Regions from separate parts of the Lysinibacillus sp. 2017 genome, predicted to be linked through region 2. Evidence: riboswitches for the same ligand, from Rfam matches in the RefSeq annotation. Region 2 holds a riboswitch; each other region holds the start of a gene.
The links. Region 2 has a riboswitch for cobalamin ahead of DCE79_RS09930 (glutaredoxin family protein). Riboswitches for the same ligand answer to the same signal wherever they lie in the genome.

Region 1 (10,613 bases), 1.6 Mb from region 2:
TTCGCTGGGTATGATGTATCACGTGAATACTATATTAACGATGCAGGTAACCAAATTAGCAATTTAGCGTATTCATTAGAAGCACGTTACAAACAAGCTTTAGGCATGGAAGCTGAAATGCCAGAAGGTGGCTACCACGGTCCAGATATTATCGGCATTGCAAATAAATTAGCTGAAGAATTCGGTGCGACAATTTTAGAAAAAACAGAAGAAGAACGCTTTAAATTCTTCCGTCAGCACGGTTTAAAATTAGAATTAGGAAAATTACAAACCGACCTTAAAAATTTCCGCGTAGAATTTGACGTTTGGTATTCAGAAACTTCTTTATACGAAAACGGTAAAGTAGAAGTAGCATTAGACAAATTAAAAGCAAATGGTCATGTATTTGAACAAGACGGTGCAACTTGGTTCCGTTCGACAACATTCGGTGACGATAAAGACCGTGTATTAATCAAAAACGACGGTTCATTCACATACCTTACTCCAGATATTTCTTACCACGAAGATAAAATCGTACGTGGCTTTAATAAATTAATTAACATTTGGGGTGCAGATCACCACGGATATATTCCACGTATGAAAGCGGCAATCGAAGCACTTGGCTATGACCGTGACACATTAGAAGTGGAAATTATTCAAATGGTACAACTGTACAAAGACGGCGAGAAATTCAAAATGTCGAAACGTACAGGTAATGCTGTAACAATGCGTGAATTAGTAGAAGAAGTAGGCTTAGATGCTGTACGTTACTTCTTCGTAAAAACAGCGGGCGATTCTCATATGGACTTCGACTTAGATTTAGCTGTATCACAATCAAACGAAAACCCAGTGTATTATGCACAATACGCACACGCACGTATCGCTTCAATTTTACGTGCGGCTGGCGAACAAGGCTTCACAGCTTCACTAGAAAACCTGGGTCTATTAACGGCCGAAAAAGAAGTAGATGTACTGAAAAAAGTAGGCGCATTCCCACAAATCGTGGCAGATGCAGCGAAACACCGCACACCGCACCGTATCGCCAACTACATTCAAGAATTAGCAGCTGCATTCCACAGCTTCTACAATGCAGAAAAAGTAATCAACGCAGACAACAAAGAGCTTACAGAAGCACGTCTTGCACTAATTACAGCTGTAAAAACAACAATGGCGAACGCATTAAAATTAATCGGTGTATCCGCACCAGAAAAAATGTAATTCAAACTAAACTAAATCAAAAAGCGATTTTGACTGTAAAAGGTCGAAATCGTTTTTTTTATTGGCTAAATCAGGGGATTACGAGGAGAAAGCGTACCCAATTTATATTGACAGATGTTCAAAATGCATAAAGAAAATTATGAAATTTTTTCACCCAAAACCGCCATTATACATATGATTTATAATAAAAATGATTAATCATATAAAAAAACTCGGAATAAAGTATTGACTTCATAATATTCTGAAAGTAATATTAATTTCAACAGTTGAATGACGAACTGAATTTACAAAAATAGGTGGCGTTTTATTTGAGTAAACAGTTATTTATACAAACAGATGAGCAACGACAATGGTTAGAAAAACTAGAGACATTGAAAGAAAGCTTCACAAAAAATGCCCAGCAAATCGATGAACAATCGGTTTTTCCATTTGAAAATTTTAAAAAGCTACGAGAAATTGGCTACACCAAAATGACATTACCCAAACAATACGGTGGTGCAGGTTTCACTGTCTATGATGCCGTACTTTTGCACGAGACATTATCAAGTTATTGTGGCAGCACGGGGTTAGCCGCGTCATGGACGATTCAAAATGTCGGTGAAATTTTTGAAAACCGTTATTGGGACCACGATAAGCTAGATTGGTTTGGTAAGGAAGTGGGTAACGGAGCTACAGTCAATCGTGCGGTAAGTGAATTTGCGATGGGAAGTCCCGTTCGTGGAGGAAAGCCTGCGACATCGGCCAAGCGTGATGGAGACCAATACATTATTAATGGGCGCAAAAATTATACAAGTGGCGCACCAGACTTAGATTATTTTTTAGTATCAGCTTGGATTGAACAAGACGATCACTTAGGATTTTTCCTCGTACCAAAAACAGCTGCGGGCGTATCGGTTGAGAACACATGGGATGTGGCTTCAATGCGCGGGACAGGGAGCGATGACCTTGTACTCGATAATGTGCGTGTGGAGCTTTCTAATTTGGTTGAAATTCCGAGTTATTCTACAGGTTTTAAGTTGAATGGTTGGCTGCTATTAATTCCAGCAACGTATTTAGGTATTGCACAAGCTGCTCGTGACTATGCAGTAGAGTTTGCCACAACCCATTCACCGAACAGTATCGAAGGCACCATTGCTCAGCTGCCTAATGTGCAAAGTCTCATTGGTGAGATGGATTTAGCGTTAACAAATGCACGATTTACTATTTACGGGGTGGCACAGCTATACAATGAACCATCGAAAAAAGCAGCAATCATTAATGAAGTGAATATCGCGAAGCATGTCGTAACCAATATGGCAATTGAAGTAGTAGATAAAGCGATGCGATTAGTTGGGGCAAAAAGCTTACAGCGTTCAAATCCGTTGCAGCGCTATTACCGAGACGTGCGTGCAGGATTGCATAATCCCCCAATGGACGATTTAACGATTAAACGTTTAGCAGAAACAGCTATTCAAGATAATTTAAAACAGAAAGAGGTTCTTATATGAAATTCAAAACATTTTCCAAATTAGCTACGGTTGGTATTGCATCACTCGCTTTACTCGCTGCTTGCGGCAATGACCCTGATTCAAGTTCGGCTTCATCAAAAGATGGGGTAACAGTTGTTAAAGTTGCTTACGATCAAGCAAGTAAACCGATGACTTATATAGATGAAAATGGCAATGCAACAGGCTATGACGTAGAAGTGATGAAGCTTGTTGATGAGGCATTACCAGAATATGAATTTGAGTATGTCGGGACAACAAGTGACGATTTATTAATCGGGGTGGAACAAGGAAAATATGATGCAGGTGTAAAAAATGCCTTTTGGACAGAAGAGCGCACTCAAAAATATGTTTTCCCGCAAGAGTTTTTAGGATTAAGTAGTGCAGGTCTTGTACTGAAAAAAGAAAATGCTCATATTAAAAACTTAAGTGATTTTGCATCAGCAGGCTTTACGCTAGCACCAATCGCTGCGAATAACGCGCAATATACGATTATTGCTGAATACAACGAAGCAAATCCTAATAACCCAGTGAAATTAAAAGCAGGGGAAGACTTTACAGTAGACGTCGTGCAGTGGGTAAATGAAGGGCGTGTAGATGGTGGTGTTCAAATTGAAGGTGCATTTACAGGGCAAGTGTTAACAGAAGGTGGCCCTTATTACAATTTAAAAGATGACGTGGTTTACAACGAATTTGCTGTTATTAAGACATGGCCATTATTTAATAAGAAACAACAGGAATTTGCAGATGCCTATGATTCGGCTATCGCAGAAATTAAAAAGACAGATGCCTTACGTGATTTAAGTGTTGAATTTTACGGTAAAGATTTGTTTGAAGTATTAGAGTCAGTGAACCGTTAATTTTTTGAACTGCTTAAGTAAAGAGCTTAAGCAGTTTTTTCGTAAAAAGAGAATTTATGAAGAAGGATGTGAGCGATTTTGGAGAAATATTTTGATCTATCCTATATTTGGTCTGCATTACCAGCTTTATTGCCCTTCCTATGGGTCACGCTTTACATAGTAGCCTTTTCAGTTATGGGCGGTACCTTATTAGGAATTTTATTAGCTGCAGCAAAGTTAAGCTCGAATAAAATTCTACAATTTTTAGCGAATGGCTATACAACAATCATGCGCTGTACACCTTCCATCGTTCTCTTATTTTTAGTGTATTATGGCATTCCAGCATTTGCGGAGGCGCTATTTGGACTAAACTTGCAAAATATTTCTACAGGTGTTTTTGTTGTCATCACATTCAGCTTACAATTTGCGGCGATGATGTCGGAAGTTGTTCGTTCCGCGTATTTAGCGATCGATAACGGACAATATGAAGCAGCGGTAAGTGTTGGTTTGACACCCTTTCAAGCGTATCGCAGAATTATTTTCCCACAAGCGCTCGTTGTTGCATTACCGAACTTCGGAAATGGGTTGATTTCCGTGCTACAAGAAGGAGCCCTTGCTTACACAATTGGCTTTATTGATGTTGTAGGGAAAGCCAATTTAATTATTGCAGGCAATTACGGCACTCATACACTTGAAATCTATATTGCCCTGGCTGTGATTTACTGGGTGCTTTCGATTTCCATCGAAAAAATCTTTTCGGTACTCGAGAAAAACTTTAATAAAGGGAACCGACCAATCAAAACAACGTAGGGGGAGCAAATATGGAATTCATTAATTGGTCATTTTTAGTAGATACATTTTTTGTAGCGTTAAGCGGTGTTCCAATTGCTCTTTTAGTAACCGTTGTTTCGCTTTTTGTAGCCGTTCCGCTTGGGTTTTTACTAGCCCTTGCTCGCGTTTATGAACTACCTGTTATTAACGTTATTGCGAAAATTTATATTTCATTCGTGCGTGGGACACCCGTGATCATTCAAATCTTCGTATTGTATGCAACGATTCCACTTTTACTAAACGGACTGTTTGAAAAATATCATATTGATTATCCGATTTATGATATTAACCCCATATGGTATGCGTTTATTATTTTCTCGTTTAATACAGCAGCAGTTTTAATCGAAGTATTTCGTTCAGCGTTGCAAACTGTTTCAAAAGGGCAATTGGAGGCGGCGCATTCTGTTGGCTTAACGACTGCGCAAGCATATCGCAGAATCATCATTCCACAAATGCTCGTTTCTGCAATGCCGAACCTTTGTACCGCAACGATCAACTTAATTAAAGCAACGTCGCTCGGCTATGCAATTTCTTTGCAGGAAATTACGCTAAAGGCAAAGGTTGAAGCGAACTTTGGCTACAACTATTTAGAGGCTTATATTGATATTTTTGTCGTGTATTTAATCGTTTGTATCATCGTTGAAAAATTATTTAAATGGTATGAAAAACATTTAAGCCGCTATAAAGTCGCGGTCGCATAGGGGAGATTGTCATGTTAGAAATTAAAAATGTGCATAAAACATTCGGCAAAAACGAAATTTTAAAAGGGGTCGATTTAACGATTGATAAGGGCGATGTCGTCGTGATTTTAGGCCCGAGTGGTTCTGGGAAAACGACACTTTTGCGCTGCATTAACTTTTTAGAGCGTGCCGATGTGGGAACGGCAAATTTTGATTCCATTGAAGTCGATTTACATCACGCATCGAAAAAGGACATTTTGGCAATTCGTAAAAAAACAGCTTTTGTATTCCAAAACTATAGCTTGTTCAACAACAAAACTGCACTCGAAAATGTCGCAGAAGGATTATGGATTGGGCGCGGTTTGAAAAAAGAGGAAGCCTACCAAATCGCGCGCGAGGCATTAGATAAGGTTGGTTTATCTGCAAAATATGATTCGTATCCGAGCCAATTGTCAGGTGGCCAGCAGCAACGTGTCGGTATTGCTAGAGCAGTTGCACTAAATCCAGATATTATTTTATTCGATGAACCAACATCCGCACTTGATCCAGAACTTGTTGGTGAAGTGTTAGGGGTGATGAAGGATATCGCAAAAGAAGGGACAACAATGCTCGTTGTGACACACGAAATGTCCTTTGCCCGTGATGTTGCAAACCGCGTCATCTTTATGGATGGAGGCAATGTTATCGAAGAAGGCTCGCCACACGAAATTTTCGTACAACCAAAGCAAGACCGCACAAGACAATTCCTACGCCGCGTATTGCCAGACGATTATACGTATCATATTTAATATTATCTAATTATCAGATAATTAGAATATCCTTATACAAATGAACAGTCTTTCGTTATAATAGGTGTATTAACAAGTTAATAATGTAGTGTAAAGGTTCTTATTTTAGGAAATAAGAAGTAAAAGGGAAATCGGTTCAAATCCGATGCGGTCCCGCCACTGTAAATGCGAGCATATCTTTTTAGACCACTGATGCACATCGGGAAGGTAAAGATATGTGTTACTTGCATAAGCCAGGAGACCTGCCTTTACAATGCCCAAGTAAAAACCTACGAGGATAGGATGGGGTGAATAATTTTTAATCGAATTATTTACTGTTCAAGTCTCCTAGGTTATAGGAGGCTTTTTTTGTGGATAAGAAAGTATAAATTTTCAAGGAAATCCACATAAGAAAAGACATCGTTTCAAGCTATTTGGCATGAACTATGCTTTTCTAAGCTATTAGGAGGAAAAGAAAAATGAAAAAGTGGCAACAAATCTCTTCAATCGGATTAGCATCTATGCTAGTACTCGCAGCATGTGGTGAAGAGGAAGCAACACCTAAGAACGAGCAATCTGAAAGTACAAAGGTAGCAACTGAACAAACCGAGACACAATTCCCGATGACGTTAAAAGATGCACTTGATAAAGAAGTAACAGTAGAAAAAGCACCAGAACGTATTATTTCATTGATTCCATCGAATACAGAAATTTTATTTGGCTTAGGCCTAGACGAACAAATTATTGGGGTTAATGATAACGATAACTATCCAGCAGAAGCAGCCGAAAAAGAAAAAATTGGTGGTCAAGAATTCAATTTAGAGCAGATTATCGCATTACAGCCAGATTTAGTAGTAGCACATGAATCGGGCCTATATAGTTTCGGTGAAGAGGCAATTGCCCAACTTGAGTCCGTTGGAATTCCAGTATTTGTTGTAAAAAATGCACTAACATTTGAGGAAACCTATACAACGATTGAACAAATCGGCCAGTTAACAGGAAAAACATCAGAAGCAGCGGACATGATTACTTCTATTAAAGAAGGGATTGCAGACATTGAAACGAAGGTAACGGAGCTTGAGGAAAAATCCGTTTTCGTTTTAGTCGGAGCTGAACCAGATCTTTATGCAGCCGGTCAAGAAACATTTATCGATGAGATGCTTGATCTATTACATATAGAAAATGTTGTACCAGAACTTGGGTGGCCACAATATAGCGCAGAGCAATTTGTAAAAAGTAATGCAGATGTTATTTTAGTAACATATGAAAGCGACTTACAAGCCGTTTCCAATAACACAGCATATTCTGAAATGAATGCTGTAAAATCAGGAAATGTGAAACTAATAGATGGGGACACAACAAGTCGCCAAGGTCCTCGAATTGTTGAAGGTATTGAATCGATTGCAGAAGCAATTTATCCAGAGGCATTTAATGAGTAAGAAATACACACTTGCTTATGTTGTATCCATTGCGATACTTCTAAGCAGTGTATGGACTGGTATTTCTTTTGGTTCGGTTGACATTCCACTTTCAACGCTTTGGGATAAAACGACAGACCCTGTAGCCTATAATATTTTGTGGAAAATTCGGATGCCTCGCGTGCTTTTAGCGACAATCATTGGAGCGTCCCTTGCAATTGCAGGAGCAGCTTTCCAGGGGCTACTAAAAAATCCGTTAGCAGACCCGTATACACTTGGAATTTCTTCAGGTGCTTCTGTCGGGGCTGTTACGACAATTTTCTTCGGTATTTCAATTCCCGTATTAGGTGTATTTACATTACCTGTATTTAGTATGGCAGGCGCAGCAATGACAATGTTCGCTGTATTAAGCTTTGCCAGACTTGTCGACCGCACAATGAAAATGGAAACACTAATATTAACCGGCATTATTTTTAGTTCATTTTTAGGGTCCTGTATTTCGTTAATGGTGGCATTAACAGGCGAGCAGCTTCGTGAGATTATTGGCTGGTTACTTGGAAGTGTATCCATGCGCGGCTGGCCCTATGTCAAAATGATTATTCCGTTTACGATTATTGGTGTGCTCATGATTTGGTTAAACCGCCGAGAACTGAATGCGATGGTTTATGGAGAAGAACGGGCAAAATATTTAGGTGTTAATGTAAAGCGCAGTAAATATATGATTTTAGCAGGAGGCTCGATTTTAACAGGTTCAGCTGTGGCTGCATCGGGTACGATTGGCTTTGTTGGGCTTGTCGTACCGCATATGATACGTATTTTAATTGGGGCAGATCATCGGCATTTATTAAGTTTATCGTTATTAAACGGTGCAAGCTTACTCGTGATTTGTGACTTAGTTTCTCGTACGATTATTTCGCCAGTGGAGCTGCCAATTGGTGTCATCACTTCATTCATCGGTGCGCCAGTTTTTGCTTATATTTTCTTTAAGCAACGAAGAAAGGGTGGCGCGTAATGTTAAAAGTAAACAATTTAGCAGGCGGATATGCTAATGTCGAAATTATCAAAAATGTGACGTTTCACGTGGAAAAAGGTAAAATTCTCGGTATTCTTGGTCCGAATGGCAGTGGAAAGTCGACATTATTAAAAATGATTAGTGGTGTCATTCGACCTACTAGTGGTCAAGTAATAATTGATGAAAAGCCTATTGAAAGCTATGAGGTCAAGCAGTTAGCGAAGAAAATGGCGGTATTACCACAGCTTCATGCAAGTACGTTTTCAAATGCGGTATATGATGCCGTATCGCTTGGACGATATCCTCATCAAAGTGGGTTTTTCTCTACTTGGTCGAAAGAAGACGAGGAAATTGTGCACCGAGCAATGGATAGTACAGGTGTTACACGTTACAAAGATCAATATTTAGAGTTTTTATCAGGTGGGGAACAACAACGCGTTTTTATTGCACAAGCGCTTGCACAAAATGCAGAGTTGTTACTATTAGATGAACCGACCAATCATTTAGATATTGCACATCAAAAACAAATTCTCGACATGATTCGTTTGCAAGTGGAGCAAAATGAGTTAACGGTCGTTTCAATTTTTCATGATATTAATTTAGCGTCCCTTTATTGTGATGAGCTTCTACTCCTTGAAAATGGGGAGGTACGCGCATTTGGCTTACCGCACGAGGTTGTGTTGCAAGAGCAAATTGCAGATGTGTATCAAGCGCGTGTCGCAACGTATCCGCATCCAGAATTGCCAAAGCCACAAATTACTATGCTTCCAACAAAAGAGATGGAGCGAGCGGTAGCGAAAGTTTGCGTGGAAGATTTTCATATTACAAAAGACTATATTGAATACCGTGCGAAAGCGCCTTTAAAAGTTGTTTCGTCAGCGGTTCATAATGCAGGTATAGGCTGGTACGAGACCTTTTTAAATCGTTCGATTGCCCAAGATTATGAGATTGAACGTGTTGAAGAAGAAACGATTGAATTTTTAATGGCACGAGGTTTTTCTCCTACTAATTCGGTTGTCATGATGACCGCGGTTGAGACGAACTGTGTAGAAATTCAAAAATTTTCAACCAATGAATTAGAAATCATCATTATGGTGACAGCCGGAATTGGTAATGGTGTTGACGTGACGAAAACGTATTTGCGAGAAGATAAGCCACATATTGGAACGATTAATACATGGGTATTTATCAATGGTAGGCTAACCGATGAAGCGTTTATTCAAGCGATGATTACGGCAACAGAAGCAAAAACGAAAGCTTTAGCCGATCAGCAAGTAATCGATGCTTTAACAGGGACGATTGCAACAAGCACGGCAACAGATAGTTTATTAATCGCCGCAACGCAGCAAGGCAAAGAAATGCCTTATGCAGGTCCAATTACCGAAGTTGGAAAGTTAATTGGTCGGGGTGTTTTTGAAGTCACAATTCAGGCAATAAAAAAATATAAAGCATTACGAGAAGCTTTGTGAAAATTTTTAACGGAATCAACAAAGGAAGGATGACGAATATGAAATTATATACAAAGCAAGGGGACACAGGCAAAACAAGTATTATTGGAGGCCGTGTCGATAAAGACCATTTACGAGTGGAAGCGTATGGAACGATTGATGAATTAAATTCCTTTATCGGAAAAGCGGTTACAGAGTTAGACGTTGAAAAATTTAAAGATTTGCTTCAAGATTTAACAGCGATTCAACATGAGCTATTTGATGGTGGCGGCGATTTAGCCAATGTTATGAAAGAGCGTCATTACAAATTAACGGAAGAGCCAATTACTATTTTAGAAAAAAGAATTGATCATTTGTCAGAAGAAGCACCCCCTCTTCAGCGATTCATCTTACCAGGAGGTTCACCAGCAGCAGCGACCCTTCATATTGCACGAACAATAGCACGCAGAGCGGAACGTCAGACCGTTTCGTTAATGAAGGAAATTGAAGACGTATCACCAGTTGTTCAAAAGTATTTAAACCGTTTATCGGATTACTTATTTGCAGCAGCACGTGTTGTGAATCACCGCCTAGACATTCAAGATGTCGAGTACGAACGCAGTGCCAATGTTTTCAAATAATAGAAAAATGCTAGCCTACGACATAAAATACGTCTAGCTAGCATTTTTTTATTTTTGATTAAATTTTCAGAATTAATGACGAATTGTATTGACTGAATGCTCATTCATATTTAAAATGAACGTATACAATAATATGGAAATATAGTTTGTCTTATTAGTTTTTATGACAAAGGGGTTTAGAAACATAGTTTTCTAGGGGGGAAAAGGATGAATACATTTTTAATTATTAACTGGATTGCATTTATTTTAGTGTTACTTTATGGGATAGGTTTATTCGCATATCTATTAAAAACACGTTATGAATTCATTCAGTTAGG
Region 2 (10,613 bases):
GGCTGTATCTTTTCTAACACTGCTTCAGAATTATACAAAACGTCCTGCGCTTTATAAATTGTGACATCTCCGTCTTGTGTTTTTACATAATCCTCATTAAATTTAAACAAGAGTTCAAACGCTTTTTGTTGATTGAGGTAAAAATATATACTCACACTTATAACTACTAGCAAATGTAAAAACACGATCATGGAACCTTTTTTTCTCATGTGTTCCTCACTCTATTATTATTATTCATTTATAATCCCCCACCTTCAATTAAAATGGAGCGCAGCGTTTTTCTAGGCTACCCCAATTCTCTTTAAAAAACTGAATAAGTAAAATTTCACAGTAAACATTAGATCAGCAAAAATCCATCTATTATTATTTCGATATATGTTAATTAATTCCTTTATAAACTTTTACTCGCAATAAATACTTAGATCACCCTTCACACTTCAATTAACTGAAAAATCATAATTAAACAGAAATTAATGTATACTTTGTAGAAAATATATACAAATTAGAGATTTTGGAGGTTGATGCGTTTTGTCAGTGTTTGTAGAAGATTTACAACTGAAGGAAGCCACTATTTTTAACCATAGTGGAAATAAAGTTAAGACAAATGATCGAGAAATTGAAATTCTTGCAAAATTTGAAGAACCGCTAATCGTAGTTTTAGGCTCTGTACTAGATAATGAGGAATGCGATGCCCTTATTCAATTGTCAAAAGACCGACTCGAGCGTTCGAAAATTGGTAGCACTAGAGATGTTAGCGAAATTCGAACGAGTAGTGGTGCCTTTTTAACAGATGTTAAGCATGATGTTGTGACGCGAGTGGAAAAAAGAATTGCCGATATCGTCGGAGTCCCGGTAGAGCATGGTGAAGGTCTTCATATTCTGAACTACAAACCTGGCCAAGAATACAAGGAGCATTTCGATTATTTTGCTTCTACTAGTAAAGCCGCGAGTAATAATCGTATCGCTACGGTTGTATTATACTTAAATGATGTGGAAGAGGGCGGCGAAACGTATTTCCCGAAACTAAATTTATCAGTTGTCCCGAAAAAAGGAATGGCTGTGTACTTTGAATACTTTTATAACGATCAAGCTTTAAATGAACTAACACTACACGGTGGAGCTCCTGTTGTCCGGGGAGAAAAGTGGATCGCTACTCAATGGATTAGAAGAAAAAGGCTCGATTAAATCGAATCAAAATTATAAGGCTCGAACAAAATCAAAGATACACTTTTTCTCCATGAGAAAAGTTGTATCTTTTAGGCGTCGACAAAATTGAGTTCTGTTCTGGGTATACTTTCCACAACCGTGGTCTTATACGAACGTCAGGCATCCGTCCGTAAGAACACTCGGCTCTCCACTTCATTTCTTTTATTACTTTATCTTTTAATTAACCATTATTTTGGATCAGTTACCTTTTTCAGTTTTTCAGGGTTCAACGTTTCTCCTTCTATTACGATTGCTGTCAATCCTGCGTATGTTTTGGTTTCATGCCACTCGCCCTTTGTCCAAAATACCGCTTCCCCCGCTTGTATCTTTCTATATTCCTTTTGCTCATTGCAAACAAATCCCTCTCCCTGCACGATATAAAGAATTTGATTAACAGGCGCTTCATGATAGCCAATTATACCGTTTTCCTCTAAATACATATAGCTTATAACAGTTCTTCCTTCCGCTATTGCTAATCGAGATAATATAAAATCTGACTCATAATGTGTCACTTTTCGTCCGTTTTCTTTAGCAAAACTAAAAAATTCCATTATATCTCCTCCATTTTTGCGAATATCGACTGGACAAACGGCTCTTTATATTCGGTATAATCATTGATTCCATTCAAATCTGTACGAAAGAAGGAATTTTTCAACGCTTGGTATCGTTGCTTCACATCCTCATTTGCATTCAAATAATCTCTAAAGAAGCGCATTTGACGCCACTTTTCTTTGTTTAACTCCACGATATGAATATAATGCGTTTTCGTTTCAAATGATTCATCTGTAAATTTGGCACAGACAATCTCATTTGGTCTTTCTACCTGTAATCGATAAAAGCCAACTTTTCGAAGGTTTGAAAAAAACATTTTATCGAGCGATGCCAGACTCTCTACCCCAACTAGAATATCAATGATCGGTTTCGCTTGAATCCCCTCAATAGACGTACTTCCAACATGTTCGATTTGAAACTCTCGTAAATTAGTCCCTTCTAATAATGCCATTTTTACAATATTAAAATCGTCTTTCCAGTTTTCTTCATATGGTACAAGTTTAACTTCTCCATTCTTTAATCCTAAACGCAAAATCCATCACCCTTTCTGCTCTTATTAATCTTAAGACCCTCAGAACATACATACAAGTCTGTAAATAATTGGGTATATGTGTTAAAATAATGATAGAAAATATGATGAAAATAGTCTTTCAAAACTACAAAAACCAGTTGCCTATGCAACTGGTTTTAACTTTTTATTCGTAATAACCTTCAGTCGATTTTTTAAATGTTTTAAACTGATCGGCATCATGACCGAACCAAATTTCCGAATCATTTTCATTTACAAACTGACGGATGCGTTCCACTGTATGGTTATACCCTACTGAATCGTATAAAATACCCGGTGGCTTCACAGGAGGGCCAAAGCTTTCTTTTGTATAAAGAGCATCGGATGCTAGTAAAACATTCCCGTGTCCTGGCAATTCAATATGCAAACCTAGCATACCGTAAGCATGTCCTGGACCAAAGTTAATGATTTTCACACCTTCAGCTAATTTCACTTCTTTTTCATGTGGCTTAATCGTGCGCCATCTTAATTCTTTAGTAATCCACGCCATGACATCGCCCCAAATGTAGGCACCCATATCGCGCGTCATCGCAAATGACTTCATAACATTTGAAAGTTCCGAATCATGCACAATGATCTCTGCATTTGTGAATAGCTCTAAGCAGCCTGCATGGTCAAGATGTAAATGGGATGCAACAACATATTTAATATCTTCAGGGCGTACGCTTAATTGTTCTAAACGGTTAATTAAATAACATTCTTCACTTTGAAACGCTGGGAATAATTTTTGTACCCCTTCTGGCCAGCGACCTTCTTCGCCCATACCATCCGGGTTACAGCCTGTGTCGAAAAGAATTTTTCCTTCTGGGTGATCAATTAATACCGCATAAACTGGAAATTCCACAAATTCATTTGGTTGATGTGGCGCATCAATGCTTGCTGGGTTATGCATCGCAATCATATAATTCTTGTCCATTTTCATCGTTCCCGTATCAAGTACATATACCTTTTTATTTTTACACATGTTTACTTCCCCCTACCCTAAATTTGTAATATGAATAAATTCCACAAACACTACGCTTTTTCCACGACTTGTCCATTAAAAGCAGATTCGTAAATGGCAAATATATCGTCTTTTTCTAATGGCATCGGACTACGTGCTAAAATACGTGTTTGCTTCGTTGCATCTATTGTTAAACTTTCTAAAGCACTTTCTTCTATATTAAATCCTTTTAATGTTAATGGAATGCCTACATCTTCAACAAGACGTTTTAGTTCATCCACACATTTATAAGATGCTTCTTCTTGAGAAAAGTTCGTGCTGCTAAAGCCCATTGCATCATAGACATCCTTCATGCGTTTTTCACAGCTTGAGCGAATATAGCCCATTACATAGGGTAAAAGCACCGCATTTGAATCCCCATGAGCAATATGGAATTGACCTCCTAATGGGTAAGCTAACGCATGTACACCTGCGACACCTGCATTAAAGAAAGCCAGTCCCGCTAAATAACTGCCATAACTCATATCCGTTCTTGCTTGTACATTACGACCATCTTTAACAGCCGTTCTAAGTGATTGGCTAATTAATCGAATAGCTTGTAGTGCTAACGCGTCAGATACTGGGCTCGCATTTTTTGAAATATACGCTTCCACTGCATGTGTTAACGCATCAACTCCAGTAGCTGCAGTTACTTTTGGCGGGACCGATAACGTTAATTCCGGGTCAACAATCGCGACATTGGCTACTAAATAATCATGCGTTACAACGTCCTTCGTTGTTTCTAGTGACAGCACCGAAATATTCGTTACTTCTGATCCCGTCCCTGAAGTTGTCGGAATCAAAATTGTTGGTAACCCTTTTTTCGTAATTTTCTTTGTACCCGTTAAGTTCAAGTAATCTTCCACTGTTCCTTCATGAACCGTGATGATGCCTGCTAATTTTGCTAAATCTAGTGCACTTCCTCCGCCTAAACCAATGACTAATTCAGACTGTGATTCTCGTGCATAGGCTACTAGTTTTTCACCAATTTCAAGCGGTGGCTCAGGCATGACGTCTTTATAAACATCAACTACAAAACCCGCTTGCTCTAAAGGCTCTGTTACACGCTTTGTAATGCCTAAACCTTCTAAAAATGGATCCGTTACTAATAGAATTCGTTGCACATTAAATTTTTCAACTTCTTCAACTAAATGACTTAGTGCACCCCAGCCCATATAGCTAAACGGCGTAAATGTAATTTTTTCAGTCATTTAAATCCCCCCTTCGTTATTCCAAACAATGAGCTTTGTTTCGGTCATTTCATGAATGGCGTATTTTAATCCTTCTTTACCAGTACCACTCAGTTTCACGCCGCCATAGGGCATTTGATCAACACGGTATGTAGGAATATCATTGATAATGACACCTCCTACTTCTAATCGTTTAGATGCTTCAAAGGCCGTTTGAATATCTTTCGTGAAAATACCTGCTTGAAGTCCATATTGTGAATGATTAATCGCTTCAATGCCTTCTTCAATCGACTGAATTTTATTGACGATGACGATTGGCGCAAATACTTCTTCACAACTTACTTTCGATAAAGGATCTACATTTGCCAAAATAGTCGGTGGGAAAATACCGTTTTCCTCTTTTCCACCTAAAAGAATTTCAGCACCATTATTGACGGCTTCTTCAACCCATTTGGCAGCACGTTTTTGTTCATCAGCATGAATCATCGCCGAAATATCTGTCTCCATTAACAGTGGATCACCAATGATTAATTCCTTCGCTTTACTTACAAAAGCGTTTACAAAATTATCATATTGCGCATCCATCACATAGATACGTTGTAACGAAATACATACTTGCCCTTGATTTGAAAACGCACCTGTTACGCATTTTGGTACAATGGTATCTAAATTAGTGTCCCCATCTATAATTAACCCAGCATTCGACCCCAGTTCCAACGCCACACGTTTCATGCCCGCTTTATGTCGGATTCCTAATCCCACTGCTGGGCTTCCAGTAAACGTGATCATTTTCACTTTTTCGTTTTGTAATAAGGTATCACCGACAATGCGTCCGCCTCCTGTTACAACTTGAAAAGCGCCTTTAGGTAACTTTGTTTGATCGATTAATTTTGCTAAAAATAACGCAGATAATGGTGTTTGTGATGCTGGCTTTAAAATAACTGAATTTCCCGCTGCTATTGCTGGCCCCACTTTATGAGCTACTAGATTTTGCGGGAAGTTAAATGGTGTAATCGCCCCAATCACCCCTAAAGGTTGCTGGATTGTATAGCCAAAGCGGTTTTTCCCCGTTTTCGCCGCGTCCATTGGAATAATTTCACCAACTAAGCGTTTTGCTTCTTCCCCTGCAAATTGATACGTTTCAATCGTTCTATCTATTTCTGCTAATGCAAATTTTAAAGGTTTGGCACTTTCTAATGAAATAATTTGAGCTGCTTCTTCACGATGTTCGCGTAATAAGTCTGAAATATGATATAAAATTTCTGCTCGTTCTAATGACGTAAGCTTACTCATTTCATCGACTGCGTTTTCTGCGTAATCGATTGCTTCATTCACTTCAGCTTTTGAAGCGGCTGGAATTTCAGCAAGAATCTCTTTGGTATATGGAGAAAATAGACTTGTAAATACTTGTGTTTTTACCCATTTTCCGTTTACATACATTGACTTTTCCAACTCATTTCCCCCTCTCATTGTTGAAATCCTTCTAAAATGAATACGTAACCATTTTATATAAAAAAATTAGATTACCTATCTGAACGAAAATGAATACGTAACCATTTCTTTCAAAAAAAATAATCTTTTCCATAGAGGACTGCCTTTCTATTTTGGAATGGCGGTCGTCTCTCTATTAAAAAGATTAACAGATTTAGTAATCTCAATGCAACAGTTATTTTTATTTTCTATTTTTTCAATCAATTCTTTAATTGCTATTAAACCTAAGTTTTTTTCTTCTTCATCACCAATTGTCGTCAAATTAATGCGGTTATGTTTTGCCAGTTCTACATTATCGATGCCTATAATACTCAAATCCTCGGGGATGCTGTAGTTTTTTTGCAAGCAAAGATCCATCACATTTAACGCAATGGCGTCTGCCCCTCCAATTATCGCAGTTGGTGGCTTTTTTAATGCCATTAATTCATCAATGACTTGGTCAATCATTGTTTTCATCGTATCTGTATGATAAATATATGACTCCTTTAGTTCACGTTTCGCTTCATCGAATGCACGCTGCACGCCTAAAAAGCGATTCGCATATGTACTAACCTCTTGTGTCCCGCCGATCCACGCAATCGTTTCATGACCTAAATCAATTAAGTGCTTTGCGGCAAGGTATCCTGCTTGTTCATTATCAATTTCTACAAAAAAGCGACCGCTCTTATGCTTGCGGTTATAGGTAATAAACGGAATATCAAAATGCTCTAACTGCTCAAAAAATGGATCATCACTAAAAATACAAGACAAAATTAAGCCGTCTACTTTTCTTTCTAGAAAGCGGGCATAAGCTTGTGAAAGTTTTTCATCATTTACAAATTGAACATCGACTTTATAGCCACAGCTATTGGCATAATTAACAATGGCTGTTGTTGTATCTACGAAAAATGGATTATGCAGTGGACCAGAAAGTAACGCAATGGTGCCCGTGCGATTTTGCACTAACGAACGTGCATGTTCATTTGGAATATATTTTAGTTCTTTGATGGCTTCCATAACTTTTTGAACGGTGTTGGGTTTTACTAATTCAGGTGTATTTAATACGCGTGATACGGTTGTTTGCGATACACCTGCATATTTTGCAACATCTTTAGAAGAAACCATTTTTTTCCTCTTTCTATCATTGTATTTTTCTCGATTTTAGTGGATAAAAGCGTATAAATTTTTTCAAGGATATCCACAGAAGAGACATTATTTCGCGTTATTCGGCACGAAATATGTTTTTCTAAATATATCGGAAATTCAGTGTGACCGCAATTCATTCTTTATCCTTATCCCCCCAATTCTTCAAATTTCTTGCCCACATTCATTGCAAAACTTCGCATCAAGTTTATTGAGTTCCTGGCAATTCCAACATTGTTTGGCTTTAATAACCGTACTTTTCCCTTTCTGTACCGCGCGCGAAATTGACTCCACACCTTCTGTCGTTTCACTTGCTAAATAATTGAATGTGTCTTTTGCGACTGGTGCCATTTCTCGGCTTTGGTATTTTGCCACATCTGAACCGTAGCCTAACCCACAAAAGACAAAACCAACAAATATAAATGGCATCCCTACAAAGAACAGCCAATCATATTTGGGCATTTCAAAAAAACCTAACGTGAAAAGATCAGCAATTGCAATAGCTATACAACAGACTCCAATTATTAAAAGAACTGGTCCTACTATTCGAAATATTTTCCTTGCCCTTTTATGCTCTTCTGGAATAAACTCATTTTTCTTCATATCGTCACACCCCTTTTATTTCTTCTACGCATAAAATTGTAAAAAAGTCTCAAAAACATTTTATATAATAATGACTTTCCAAATTACTATTTCGATATATAGTTCAAGAATTCCTGCACAATTTTACACACTAAAAAGCACCATGACAAATGCCAATGGTGCCCTAAAAATACAACTATATTTCATCGAAACTTTTTACTTCACGCCACTTGAACCAAAGCCTTGCTCGCCTCGTTCTGAATTCGATAATTCATCGACTTCTTCAATCACTACTGTTGGCACATATTGAATGACTAATTGAGCGATGCGCATATGCTTTTCAATATGGAAAACTTTCTTGCCGTGATTGATTAACACGACGCCAACTTCTCCGCGGTAGCCTGCATCAATTGTGCCTGGACTATTTAACACCGTAATGCCGTATTTTAGAGCTAATCCGCTGCGTGGTCGTACTTGCGCTTCGGTTCCTTCTGGTAACTCCAGTTGAATGCCGGTTTTTATTAGAGCAAATTCACCTGGATTTAACGCTTTATCTTCAATGGCATACAAATCCATTCCCGCATCTCCGGGACGTGCTTGTTTTGGTAAAATGGCCTCTGAATGAATTTTTTTAATTTTTAAATGTATTGACATGCTTAACCAACTTCCTAATAATTTAAATGACGATGAAAAATCTAATTAACTATAAACTAATTTTAACTAATTGAAAATAACAATTATCAATTGGTATCTCCTTTTGCTCTATTTGAAATGTCTGACTTTAACGCGTGCTCTTTACTTTTATTTTTTTAAGTCGTATACTCTTAACAACTATATATTGTGTTTTTTTATAGCGGTACTACTAAATGTAGTTTAATAGGGAAGTTCGGTGCAATTCCGACGCTGTCCCCGCAACTGTAAATGCTGACGGATGACTAAATATCCACTGTGCTAACGCATGGGAAGGATGTCTGAAGAATGACGCAAAGCCAGGAGACCTGCCGCCATAAAAACTCTGACATTTCTTCGGGGAATAGGAAATGGAGGCGCGCTCTTTTGACGTTTCCATTTCAAGCTATCCTTTTTTTACGAGGATGGCTTTTTATTTTGCCCATTTGTCAGTACATAATAAATTTCATAGTAAGCGAGGGATATTTCAATGAAACTTTATACAAAAACAATTTGTCCAAAATGCCTATGGGTAAAATCAGAGCTTGATGCTGCAAATCTTCAAGTCGAAGTAATTAACATTGATCACGACGCAGTTGCAAAAGAAACGGTTGTCAACGCCGGCTTCATGACAGTTCCGGTATTCGAACATAATGGCGAATGGCTAGCTGATCCAGCATCTATTATCGATCGTATTTCACAAATAACTGCATGATTGTTTACGCCTCAAGAACCGGCAATGTCCGCGCGATCGTTCAAAAACTTGGCCTACCTGCAATGGATCTGACGCAAATTAATGACGTGGATTCCCCATTTCTATTATTTACGTATACGGATGGTTTAGGGACAATCCCCCTATTGTAGCGCAATTTATGCAGTTACATCATGGTTTTTGTAAAGGGATTATTGTGAGTGGCAACCGAAATTTTGGGCATGCCTTTTTTGGGCGTGCTGGTGATCTTTTAGCAAGTCGGTATCAACTACCACTCGTTCAAAAACTCGATTTGCGTGGCACTACGAATAATTATGAAGCGATTACGAACTACTATCACGCCATCTGGAAAGAGGTACAGCAATGAAACAATATTTGAAATTGAACAATGACATTTTAAATCGTTACCGTGCAACAGGTGACTTAGATTTAACAAAGGATAAAGAAGCGACACGCCGCTATTTTTTAGAAGATGTGAATGTACGCCTACGCTATTTTATTGATATTGAAGAAAAGGTGCGCTATTTAGTCGATGAAGGCTATTACGAAAAGGAATTTCTTGAACAGTATTCGATGGATTTTATTAAAGAGATGTACAAAAAAGCGTATGCTTATAAATTCCGATTCCCCTCTTTCATGAGTGCCTCGAAGTTTTATGAAAGCTATGCGATGAAAAGTCGTGATGGCAAAGAGATTTTAGAAAAATATGAGGACCGTATCGTTATTATTTCACTGTATTTAGCACAAGGCGATGAAAAATTAGCGGAGCAAGCGATTGATGCTATTATGACTGCATATCAGCCAGCAACTCCAACTGCTTTAAACAGTGGTAAAAAAGCGCGCGGTGAGCTCGTTTCATGCTTCAAACTTACAATGGACGATACGATGAACTCGATTGCTGAAAATATCGGCTATTGTTTAGAGCTTTCCCGTCTTGGCGGTGGTGTCGGTGTCAATTTAACCGATTTACGCCCACTCGGTGACCCAATCAAAGGCATTTTAAACCGTGCAAGTGGTGTTATGCCAGTAGCGAAATTACTGGAAAACTCATTTAGCTATTCGAATCAGCTTGGACAACGAAATGGGTCAGGTGTCGTGTATTTAAATGTCTTCCACGGTGATATTGAGAGCTTTATTTCATCGAAGAAACCAAATGCCGACGATAAAATTCGCTTAGCTACCCTGTCTACCGGCATTATTTTACCGGATATATTCTTTGAGTTAATGCGCCGTGATAAAGACATCGTACTCTTTAGTTCGTATGATATTTATAAAGAATACGGCAAGCGCATGTCAGAAATTTCGATGACGGAAATGTATTACGAGCTGCTAGACAATCCGAATATTCGCAAGTTAAAACGATTAAATGCGCGTAAGCTTTACACAGAAATTAAAAAGGCGCAATTCGAATCGGGTTACCCGTTCGAAATTTTTGATGATAATGTCAATAACGTACATCCGTTAAAACAAATCGGCCGTGTGAAAATGTCGAATCTGTGCACAGAAATTTTACAATATCAGCAAACCAGTGTCATTACC
Region 3 (10,613 bases), 900 kb from region 2:
AAGATCTTGAATTCTTCATTCACCGTGTTGGTCGTACAGCACGTGCAGGTTCAAAAGGTACTGCAATCACGTTATTCCAACCAGAAGATGAAGATGCAGTAGTCCGTATTGAAAAAATGGGTATTCCATTTGTTCAAAAGGACATTAAAAATGGAGAATGGTCTGAATTAAAGGATCGTCACCAACGTGCAAGCCGTAAAAGTGAGCGCAAAGAAGATGAAATAGATAAAAAAGCCAAAGCCCTAGTACGTAAGCCGAAGAAAGTAAAACCCGGCTACAAGCGTAATATGAAGTGGGAAATGGATAAAGTTAAAAAACGCGAACGTCGTATTAAAGCGCGTCGTAATAACGATTAAGCAAATTGGGCTGCCTAGAATTCATTTCTTCGCAGCCCGTTTGTATATTTGCGGAGGGAAAAATTAATGTTATTAGGTTCACATGTTTCAATGAGTGGGAAAAATATGTTGTTAGGTGCAAGTGAAGAAGCTCTTAGCTATGGTGCAAACACGTTCATGATCTACACAGGCGCACCTCAAAATACACGCCGTAAACCAATTGAAGAACTAAATATCGCAAAAGGGTTATTTCATATGCAAGAAAACGGAATGAGTAATATCGTTGTGCATGCTCCTTATATTATTAACTTAGGCAACACAACAAAGCCGGAAACATTTGAACTTGGCGTTAACTTTTTGCAAGAAGAGATTAAACGAACTGCTGCTTTAGAAGCAACACAAATTGTATTACATCCAGGAGCTCATGTTGGTGCTGGTGTTGATGCCGGGATTACGAGAATTATCGAAGGCTTAAATGAAGTGCTTTCACAAAATTATCCTGTACAAATTGCTTTAGAAACGATGGCAGGTAAAGGGACAGAAATTGGCCGCAACTTTGAGGAACTCGCACGTATTATTGATGGTGTGACAAATAACGACCGCTTATCAATTTGTTTCGATACATGTCATACTCATGATGCAGGTTATGATGTTGTGAATGATTTTGATAGCGTTTTAAATGAATTTGACAAAATTATCGGCATTGATCGTTTAAAAGTACTACACATTAACGATTCAAAAAATAGTTGTGGCGCTGGTAAAGATCGTCATGAAAATATTGGCTTTGGTCATATTGGTTTTGATGCGTTGAAAACAGTTGTACATCATCCGCAATTAATGCATATCCCAAAAATTTTAGAGACACCGTATGTTGGAAAAGATGCGAAAACGAAACAAGCGCCTTATAAACATGAAATTGAGATGTTACGTGCAGGGGTATTTAGTCCTGAATTAATCGAAGAAATGCGCGGATAAGTAAGGTTACTACACATTTTGTATGATTTTGATACAAAGTGTGTTTTTTTTATGTAATTTACATATTTTTTTGATAACCTTAATTTATGGTAAATTCGGAAAATGAAAGGGTGGTCAAAATATGAAAAAAATTATCCAATTATTAATGCTTGTTTCGCTAATCTTCATATTACCAATCCAAAGCCAGGCAGCAACGATGAAGACAGTTGTTGCTAATAACTTAGGATTAAATAATTCATCGGTGGCAATCCGTGATGCAAAAACTGGAGAACTTGTCTATTCGTACAATGGGAATATAGCAATGCCTCCAGCATCTAATTTAAAACTAGTGACAGGTGCAGCTGCATTAGAAAGGTTAGGTCAGAATTATCGTTTCAAAACAAAATTGTATATCGATGGGAAAATAAAAAAACACGTATTACACGGTAATGTATACATAGAAGGCAGTGGGGACCCCACATTAAATAATTTGGATTTTCAAGAATTAGCAAGTGCGCTGAAAAAAATGGGCATAAATTCGGTCACAGGGCACTTAATAGGAGATGATACGGCATTTTCAGGGAGTACATTATCTCCTGGCGTAGAAAAACAAGAGGAATCGTACTATTATGCTGCAAGAACCTCTGCTATTACCATGTCACCAAACAGTGATTATGACGCAAGTACGGTCATTGTTACGGCTACACCAAGTAAAGTGGGCGCAAAACCAACTTATTCAATTACGCCTAATTTAAGTGGCATGGTGATTACCAACCAAGCGAAAACAGTGAAAAAGGGTCAAAAAAATACAATCGTTATTAAACGTAATTATAATTCAAATACGATTGTTATCTCAGGTAATTTACCTGTAGGAAGTTCTAGCAAAGAATGGGTAACCGTTCAAGATCCAACAATGAATACATTACAAGCTATTAAAAATTGCATGCAAAATATGGGGATAAAATTTTCAACTTCATCTAAAGTATTACGACAATCCCTAAAAGACGATGCACAACTAATTTTTACAAATGAATCGAAAACATTAGCGCAAATGTTCCCAGTATTTTTGAAATTAAGTAATAACAGTATGGGGGATATATTTGTGAAAACGTTGGGGAAACATGTATACGGTGAAGGTAATTTAGAGACAGGTGCACAAGTGTTAATGGATTATGGACACGCTAAAGACATTTCAATGTCAAATTGGCGGTTTGTTGATGGTTCCGGCTTATCAGCTCAAAACCGCGTAACTGCAATCGGCTTAACGCAATTGCTATATGAAGTGCAAAGTGAGCCTTACTATCATACGTTTTATCAAGCACTTCCTGTAGCTGGAGATAAAGACCGACTAATCGGAGGAACGCTCAAATCACGCTTTAATGCAGCCAATTTACAAGGGCGAATTGTTGCGAAGACAGGTTATATAGCAAATGTGAATACATTAACAGGCTATATGAAAGGCAATAGCGGGAAACAATACATTTTTTCTATTTTAATTCAAAACCAAGCACATGGTATTTCCCATATTGATAATACTGTAGCAGGCTTAATGAAACAATTATAGGTAATGCAGGGGCTATTCTTTTACAGATAGCCTCTTTTTTACGAAGAGCTTTATATGTGCCGTCATTTTAAAAAAGTAATGAATCCGTTAGAATAGCAAGTAATAGATGCGTAAGGATTTCTTTCAATAAAAATCATAGAACAGCGATAGGAGCAACAAAACATGAAAAAATTACTTCTTACAGGCTTCGAACCATTTTTATCAAATCCGATTAATCCGACAATGGATATTGTTACGGAATTGCACGCAAAAACAATAGGCGATTATGAAATTATTGGACATGTTTTAAGTGTTGATTTTACAGAAGGTCCAAAGCAATTTTTAAAACATTTAGAGGAAATTAAGCCTGATCTTGTCGTTTCACTTGGCTTGGCTGCAGGTAATACGAAAATTACACCAGAACGTGTAGCAATTAATATAAAAGACGGTGAGAAGGATAATAATGGAGTAGCGTATGAAGATGCTCCAATTGTAAAAGATGGTAACGCAGCTTACTTTTCTACATTACCAACTCGTGCAATCGTCAATCGTTTGAACGAAGCAGGTTACCCAGCTGCCATTTCAAACTCAGCAGGTACCTATTTGTGTAATAATATTATGTACGAAGGCCTTCACTATGCATGTATGCAAGAAAATGTCCGGTCAGGCTTTATCCACATTCCAGCATCATTTGAATTAGCCATCACACATGGTAAGATTCCAGGTTGGTCAAAACGAGATTTACTAACTGCCATTGAGATTTGTCTAGCAGAGTGTATAAAAAATGACTAAAATTTGTCCGAGAATACGAAAGGAAATCGTGCTTAAAGTATTGATTTAGTGCTATATCTCGAATTTCGATGAAAACAATCGAAAAAAGCTATGTATTAAAACTCGCTAAATTATTGTTCTATAATGTAAATCCGTTGTAATTTATTAGTAGGAAGGCGGGGAGAACTTATATGAATAAAGATTATCGAAAAGCAATGCCCATTTTACCAATTCGCACTGTCATGCAAATTACGAATTTAACAGCAAGACAAATTCGCTACTACGAAGAACATGCATTAGTGGAACCAATTCGTTCAGAAGGCAATCGCCGTATGTTTTCACTCTATAATGTGGATGAATTATTAGAAATCCAAGATCTATTAGAGCAAGGTATTAATATTGCAGGAATTAAAAAATTATTTGAACTGAAACGTGAAAATGAAAGTCGTACATATCGAGGCAAACCGTTACGAAATGAGCAATTACGAGCAATCGTACAAGAGGAAATGCTTTTAATATAGTAATAACAAAGCTTGGTGTCGAGTTGAAATTGGCACCAAGCTTTAATTTTTGGAAACCTTATATTCCTGATATTTTTTTGAGCTGCTGAAATCGATTCTCCCCAAGAATGCTTTGGATTTTTTGTAATACATCTTTTGGTACGCCGTAAATTCCCCAACTAATGGAGGCACCTTTTAATGCTTTCCGTAGTTTTTTTACCTCTTCTAACGTAAGTGCCAGGCCCTGTTTTTTGGCGAAGCGTTGAATTTGTTCATCGTTCATACGCTGTAAATTTTCGAACCATTCTAACATTTTCAGTTTCATCATCCTTTCAAGTTTATTCCCTTTACATATCTAAGAAACTCCACTATACTAAAAAGTTGTAAATCGTAATGATTTTGAATTAGAAAGAAGCGAATGATATGAAAAAACCATTAATCGAACTGAAAAACGTATCGTTTCAATATGAATATACACAAGTTTTGAGAAATATTTCGTTACGTGTTGAAGAAGGCGATTTCTTAGCACTACTTGGTCAAAACGGATCAGGAAAATCAACCTTATTAAAATTAGTTTTAGGATTATTAAAGCCAATGTCAGGTGAAATCCAGTTATTCGGACAAAATGCCAATCAATTTAAAAATCGAGAATGGATTGGGTATGTTTCACAAAAGTCGAACGCATTTAACTCTGGCTTTCCTGCAACGGTAGAAGAAGTTGTAAAAAGTGGTCTAACGAAAAAAGCAGGCTTACTGAAACGCTTGCCAAAAGATGCCGAAGCACTCGTACATCATGCATTAGCGGATGTTGGTATGGAAGAATTTGCGAAGCGCAATATTGGCCAATTATCTGGTGGTCAGCAACAACGTGTGTTTATTGCACGCGCGCTAGTCGCACAACCGAAGCTTCTCATTTTAGATGAACCGACTGTTGGAGTCGACCATGAAAACGTGCAAGCATTTTATGATATGCTCGCTCATTTAAATACGCAACATAATATGACGTTAATTTTAGTTACACATGATGTCGATATTGTTTCGAATCGTGTGAGCCATGTTGCTTGTTTAAATCAAACGATACATTTCCATGGCTATAAGAATGATTTTGATACTATTTCGGAAGAACAACGAGAATCGTGGTACGGTCACTCGGTTCGAAAGATTCATTAAGAGGAGAAGGCATAGATGATAGAAGCATTATTTAATTACGAATTTTTACAAAACGCCTTTTTCTCAGGGCTTGTTATTGGGGTTATTGCACCTTTACTTGGGGTATTTATCGTCGTACGTCGTCTGTCTTTAATTGCAGACGCATTATCTCATGTAACGCTTGCTGGGCTTGCAGGGAGTTTATACTTAAGCCAGTCGTTCACAGCGCTTGCCTTATTAAATCCTATTTACTTAGGGATTGTCGCATCAGTGAGTGGCTCGATTTTAATTGAACGTCTGCGTAGCCTGTACAAGCATTATGAAGAATTAGCGATTCCTATAATTATGTCTGGTGGTATTGGAATTAGTGCCATCTTAATTTCACTAGCTAGTGGCTTTAATACCGACTTAATGAGTTATTTATTTGGTTCAGTATCGGCTGTATCGAGGCAGGATTTATATGTTGTACTAGCAATTGCTGTTGTCGTTGTCATTTTCCTAATGATTTTCTTTAAGGAATTATTCGTCTTATCATTTGATGAAGAGTATGCCAAAGCGAGTGGTTTACCAGCAAAATCTATTCACTTATTATTCATGGTCGTTGTTGCCCTAGTAATTGCAGCAAGTATGCGCATCGTCGGAATTTTACTTGTATCCAGTTTAATGACATTACCAGTTGCGGCTGCGATGCGTTTAGCGCGCGGCTTTAAACAAGCGATTATTTACTCGATTGTTTTTGGGGAATTAGCGGTAATTATCGGATTGATTTCAGCGTTTTATTTAAATTTAGCACCTGGTGGAACAATTGTTGTTACATCGATTGTTATTTTATTATTGGTCATTTTATTTAAGAAATTGGCATTAAAGCTAACGACTAAAACGGAAGGGGAAGAAGTGCGATGAACGTATCACGTGCGTGGAAAATATTAAAAGACAAAGGCTACAAAAAAACAGATAAACGAGAGTTGATTTTGGGTATGTTTGCTGCCACGGAAAAATATTTAACTGCTCGTGATTTGTTAGATGTACTAAAAAAAGACTTTCCAGGCATGAGTTTTGACACGATTTATCGAAACTTAGCCACGTTTGTAGAATTAGATATTTTAGAAGAAACAGAGTTAAATGGTGAGCGTAATTTCCGTATGCATTGTGAATCGGATCATCACCATCATCATTTTATTTGTCGCGATTGCGGCGATGTCAAGGAATTATCCATTTGCCCAATGGAAATGCTTGGTGAAAAATTGCCTGGCTATGAAGTGGAAGCACATAAGTTTGAGATTTATGGAAAATGTCCAAAATGTCTTTGATTTTTGCTAGTTATGTTAAGAAATTATCTATAACGATAAACTATTTGCATAATTTTGAAGTTATGTTAAAGTGAATTACAAATTGAATAAGTTTGCAGGGAAAAGATGCATAATGCATAAATGGGAATTCGGTGTAAATCCGAAGCTATGTCCGTAACTGTAAGCGCTGATGAATTTGAGTGATTAGACCACTGCTTTTAGCGGGAAGGTACTCAATAGTAAAGGGAAGCGCGAAGCCAGGAGACCAATCTTTTTCTTATCGTAACACACCTCTTCGGAATTAAAGAGAATGTACGGCAATTATGAAGCGTCACGAACGGTACTATTTTTGTATACCTTTTATTGATATTTTATGAGCCATCCATTTTCTTGGATGGCTTTTTTTTATGGCCATCTCAAGTTTTTAAGAGGATTTAGAAAGGGGGGATTTTATGAAGAAAGATATTCGTTATTCATGCTATCCATTTATGCGTGAAAAAAGTTCATTAGTTGATTATGAAATACGTACAGATTCATTAACATCCAGAATCGGCGCTGTATTACCTGCAATACTTGATGATGAGCTAGCAACTGTTGTATTAGAAGATTTACGCGTTATTCATCCGCTTGCGTATCATGTGAATGGCTCAGTACGCGGAAAATTGGCCATTACCGAGGAAAATCTAAATTGGTTAAGCGCGCGTTATGATTTTTATGTTAAACAGGTGGAACAGACAATTCAACAATTTTTGTTACCTCAAGGGGTAGAAAGTGCTGCAAGGCTTCATATATGTCGAAGTGAAGCGAAAAAATCATACCGTGCTTTACATAAAGTAAGTGAAGAGCGAGATGTACCAGAAATCCTATTTGACTTTTTAGGGTTACTAGCGAATGTCTTGTTCGTAATGGCAGTTTACATGAACAAGCAACATGCACATGAAGAAATTCCATTCATCAGCAAATCTTATCCGATGAAAAAGAAAAAAGGGGAATCATAATGAAATTCAAAATGAAATGGGCCACACCACTTGCAGTAGCACTACTATTAGCGGCATGTGGTAATGACGAGAGCACGACAAGTGAAGCATCAAAAGAACAAGAAACAGTTCAAGAAGCAGCCGCTGAAGGTCCTTATACAGTAGTCGATGACCGCGGTGTGGAAGTAACATTTGATGAAGTACCAGAAACAATTGTTTCGTTACAACCAAGTAACACGGAAATTTTATTTGAGCTTGGCGTGGGTGAGAAAATCGTCGGTGCAACAGACTATGACACATACCCTGAAGCAGCACAAAAAATTGAGCGCGTATCGGATTCAATGGCGATCAACGCAGAACGTATTGTTGAGTTAAACCCGGATGTCATTGTTGCCTATACAATTGGTGATGAAGCGCAAATTGCACAATTAGAAGATGCAGGCTTAAACGTATTTGTCATTGCTTCGGCAACGTCATTTGACGATGTGTACACGGACATTATTCAATTATCAGAAGTAATGGGCGTTGAAGAAAAAGGCGAAGAAGTCGTAGCGACCATTCAAACACAAATTAAAGAAGTACAAGATAAAACGGCCAAGTTAGAAACAAAGAAAAAAGTTTACTATGAGATTTCTCCAGCCCCAGATCTTTGGACTACTGGTAGCGGCACATTCCAGCAGGAAATCATGGACGTGGCAGGTATTGAAAATGTATTTGCTGACCAAGCAAGCTGGATAAGCGTGACAGAAGAAGATGTCATTACACGTAATCCAGAAGTAATCTTAACCACTTCTAACTATTTAGAAGATGCAACGGCTGAAATTTTAGGACGTGCAGGTTGGGATCAAATAAGGGCCGTACAAACTAAACAAGTTTATTTAGTCGATGGCGATGTAATGTCTCGTCCAGCGCCACGTATTGGTGAGGCTGTTCAAATTATGGCAGAAACGGTTTACCCAGAATTATTCAAATAGGATTACAATAAAAGAACAAGCTCGCCAATTGAGCTTGTTTTTTTATTATTTAAAGGTGGTGAGCGAAAATGATTTTTATAACAGGTGGCGTCAGAAGTGGTAAAAGTGCATTTGCTGAACAAACTGCAGCACAGTTTGGCGTTGAAAAGCGATATACCTATATTGCGACAGGTGTTGCTTTCGATGAAGAAATGACACATCGCATTGCCCGTCATCAGCAGGATCGTCAGACACAAATTTTATCTTGGCAAACAATTGAGATGCAGTGTGAATTTCCTAATACATTAAACATGTTAACGGAGCAGGATGTTGTTCTTTTTGAATGTGTTACAACTTGGCTTTCAAATGTTCTTTTTCATGCAGAAAGTATTCAAGAGCCCCAATGTTTTATTACGGAGCAAATCAAGGCATTTCAAAAACAACTACGCTTTTTGATCGAACAAGGTGTTAAAATAATTATTGTTTCCAATGAAGTGTTAGATGAGCCAGCTTCAGCTTATGAAGAAGTGAATTTGTACCGCAAAACATTAGGGGAACTTCATCAGTGGCTAGTAAAGCACAGTACAGAAGCGTATGAAGTACAATTTCAGCTTGTACAGCGTTGGAAGTAGGGAGTGAGCAAGTTGAAAAATAGTGGAATAGGCTTTTTACTCGCATGGCAGTTTTTTTCAGCCATCCCTGTGAAAAAGCAATTAGATATGAATAAGAAGTCGGTCACTTGGATGTATGCGTTTTTGCCGATTATTGGGCTATTAATGGGTGCACTATTAAGTGGTGGTGCTTATTTGTTATGGAGCTATAGTGAGATTTCGAATGGGTTAATAGCCATTTTACTCGTTGTAGGCATGATTTTTCTGACAGGTGGGCTACATTTAGACGGTTGGATTGATATGAGTGATGCCTTTTTTTCTTATGGAAAAAAAGAAAAGCGATTAGAAATTTTAGATGATCCACGAACGGGTGCATTTGGCGTAATTAGTATCGCTTGCTTGTTATTATTGAAAGTTGGATTTGTTTACGAAGCCTTTGCAAAGGGTCAATTTGAAAGCATACCATTTATCGTCTTCATTCCTTTTCTCGCACGCGTAGGAATGCTTATCTACTTTTTAACAATGCCTACATCGAAACAAAAAGGCTTGGCAGCTTATTTTAAAGGGGTAGTCTTACCGAAACAATTAAGCACGATTTTATGCTTCTTAGGAATCGTCGCATTTGCTGTGTGGATTTATTTTGAACTCTTCCATTTCTTTATCTTTGTGCTGATCATGTTATGTGCGGTATTCATGTATCGTAAATGGTCGATGAAGCATTTTGGTGGAATGAGTGGTGATCTTCTTGGTGCATTAGGAGAAGGTATGGAGGTGCTCTTATGGTTAGCGGTGTTATTCTTCATTTAATTCGTCATGAAAAAACTCAGGCAAATAATGAGCGAAAATATATTGGTTGGACAGATGAACCAATCGTCAAGAAAGTTCTAGGTGATTTACCGATTTCAGCACAAATAGTCTATGGAAGTGATTTGCTTCGCTGTAAACAAACGGCAGCTTGCTATTTCCCAAAGGCTACGTATGTTCCGCAAAGGGACTTGCGTGAGTTGAATTTTGGTGAATTTGAAATGTGTACATATGAGCAGTTAAAAGAAAGTCCAATATACCGCGCATGGATTGCTGAGCCCATGCAAGTCGTTCCCCCAAGAGGCGAAGCATTTACCGAATTTAAACAGCGTGTGTTACAAGCAGTTCAGGTAATTGTTCAAAAAAATGAAACCTATACATTCGTTATTCATGGTGGGGTAATTCGTATTCTCTTAGCGTATTATGGATGCGAGCGAAATACATTTCAGCAAGTCATCGCCAATCACCGCACAATTTACACATTAAAATGGGATGCGATTGAACAATTTCTAGGAGGTGCCAAATGTACGTCATTCTCGGAGGAGCCTATAACGGTAAACGAAATTATGTCGAGCAATTAATGACAACAATGGTGTTAAAAGAGGTAATTGATTGTGAAGGCAAGCTACCAGATGTAGCAGAAGCCACTGCGAGCATACGATTTATCATGAGTGAATTTGAAACGCTTATAAAACCCTATCTTCATTTACCAGAAGAAGAAATTGCG

Region 1: it holds a riboswitch for cobalamin, as region 2 does, so the genes downstream of both, DCE79_RS02200 (ABC transporter substrate-binding protein) here and DCE79_RS09930 (glutaredoxin family protein) in region 2, are expected to answer to the same signal.
Region 3: it holds a riboswitch for cobalamin, as region 2 does, so the genes downstream of both, DCE79_RS05245 (hypothetical protein) here and DCE79_RS09930 (glutaredoxin family protein) in region 2, are expected to answer to the same signal.

The regions. Positions count from the first base shown of each region.
Region 1 covers NZ_CP029002.1:469,845-480,457, forward strand. Annotated here, with positions in the region: gene argS (arginine--tRNA ligase) at 1-1,197, shown strand, start outside; gene DCE79_RS02175 (acyl-CoA dehydrogenase family protein) at 1,506-2,684, shown strand; gene DCE79_RS02180 (transporter substrate-binding domain-containing protein) at 2,681-3,541, shown strand; gene DCE79_RS02185 (amino acid ABC transporter permease) at 3,620-4,330, shown strand; gene DCE79_RS02190 (amino acid ABC transporter permease) at 4,342-5,052, shown strand; gene DCE79_RS02195 (amino acid ABC transporter ATP-binding protein) at 5,064-5,819, shown strand; cobalamin riboswitch at 5,897-6,084, shown strand; gene DCE79_RS02200 (ABC transporter substrate-binding protein) at 6,278-7,237, shown strand; gene DCE79_RS02205 (FecCD family ABC transporter permease) at 7,230-8,228, shown strand; gene DCE79_RS02210 (adenosylcobinamide amidohydrolase) at 8,228-9,697, shown strand; gene DCE79_RS02215 (cob(I)yrinic acid a,c-diamide adenosyltransferase) at 9,736-10,296, shown strand; gene DCE79_RS02220 ((Fe-S)-binding protein) at 10,504-10,613, shown strand, end outside.
Region 2 covers NZ_CP029002.1:2,059,064-2,069,676, forward strand. Annotated here, with positions in the region: gene DCE79_RS09880 (hypothetical protein) at 1-155, opposite strand, end outside; gene DCE79_RS09885 (2OG-Fe(II) oxygenase) at 529-1,185, shown strand; gene DCE79_RS09890 (cupin domain-containing protein) at 1,395-1,757, opposite strand; gene DCE79_RS09895 (GrpB family protein) at 1,757-2,290, opposite strand; gene DCE79_RS09900 (AhlS family quorum-quenching N-acyl homoserine lactonase) at 2,454-3,290, opposite strand; gene DCE79_RS09905 (iron-containing alcohol dehydrogenase) at 3,341-4,519, opposite strand; gene DCE79_RS09910 (aldehyde dehydrogenase family protein) at 4,520-5,950, opposite strand; gene DCE79_RS09915 (LacI family DNA-binding transcriptional regulator) at 6,098-7,093, opposite strand; gene DCE79_RS09920 (zinc ribbon domain-containing protein) at 7,277-7,714, opposite strand; gene dut (dUTP diphosphatase) at 7,910-8,347, opposite strand; cobalamin riboswitch at 8,531-8,714, shown strand; gene DCE79_RS09930 (glutaredoxin family protein) at 8,853-9,077, shown strand; gene DCE79_RS18725 (class Ib ribonucleoside-diphosphate reductase assembly flavoprotein NrdI) at 9,235-9,441, shown strand; gene nrdE (class 1b ribonucleoside-diphosphate reductase subunit alpha) at 9,438-10,613, shown strand, end outside.
Region 3 covers NZ_CP029002.1:1,160,433-1,171,045, forward strand. Annotated here, with positions in the region: gene DCE79_RS05200 (DEAD/DEAH box helicase) at 1-356, shown strand, start outside; gene DCE79_RS05205 (deoxyribonuclease IV) at 423-1,310, shown strand; gene dacB (D-alanyl-D-alanine carboxypeptidase/D-alanyl-D-alanine endopeptidase) at 1,432-2,853, shown strand; gene DCE79_RS05215 (pyroglutamyl-peptidase I) at 3,016-3,624, shown strand; gene DCE79_RS05220 (MerR family transcriptional regulator) at 3,795-4,124, shown strand; gene DCE79_RS05225 (macro domain-containing protein) at 4,183-4,386, opposite strand; gene DCE79_RS05230 (metal ABC transporter ATP-binding protein) at 4,527-5,273, shown strand; gene DCE79_RS05235 (metal ABC transporter permease) at 5,289-6,155, shown strand; gene DCE79_RS05240 (Fur family transcriptional regulator) at 6,152-6,562, shown strand; cobalamin riboswitch at 6,649-6,830, shown strand; gene DCE79_RS05245 (hypothetical protein) at 6,994-7,539, shown strand; gene DCE79_RS05250 (ABC transporter substrate-binding protein) at 7,539-8,492, shown strand; gene DCE79_RS05255 (bifunctional adenosylcobinamide kinase/adenosylcobinamide-phosphate guanylyltransferase) at 8,561-9,103, shown strand; gene cobS (adenosylcobinamide-GDP ribazoletransferase) at 9,107-9,889, shown strand; gene DCE79_RS05265 (histidine phosphatase family protein) at 9,862-10,467, shown strand; gene DCE79_RS05270 (bifunctional adenosylcobinamide kinase/adenosylcobinamide-phosphate guanylyltransferase) at 10,410-10,613, shown strand, end outside.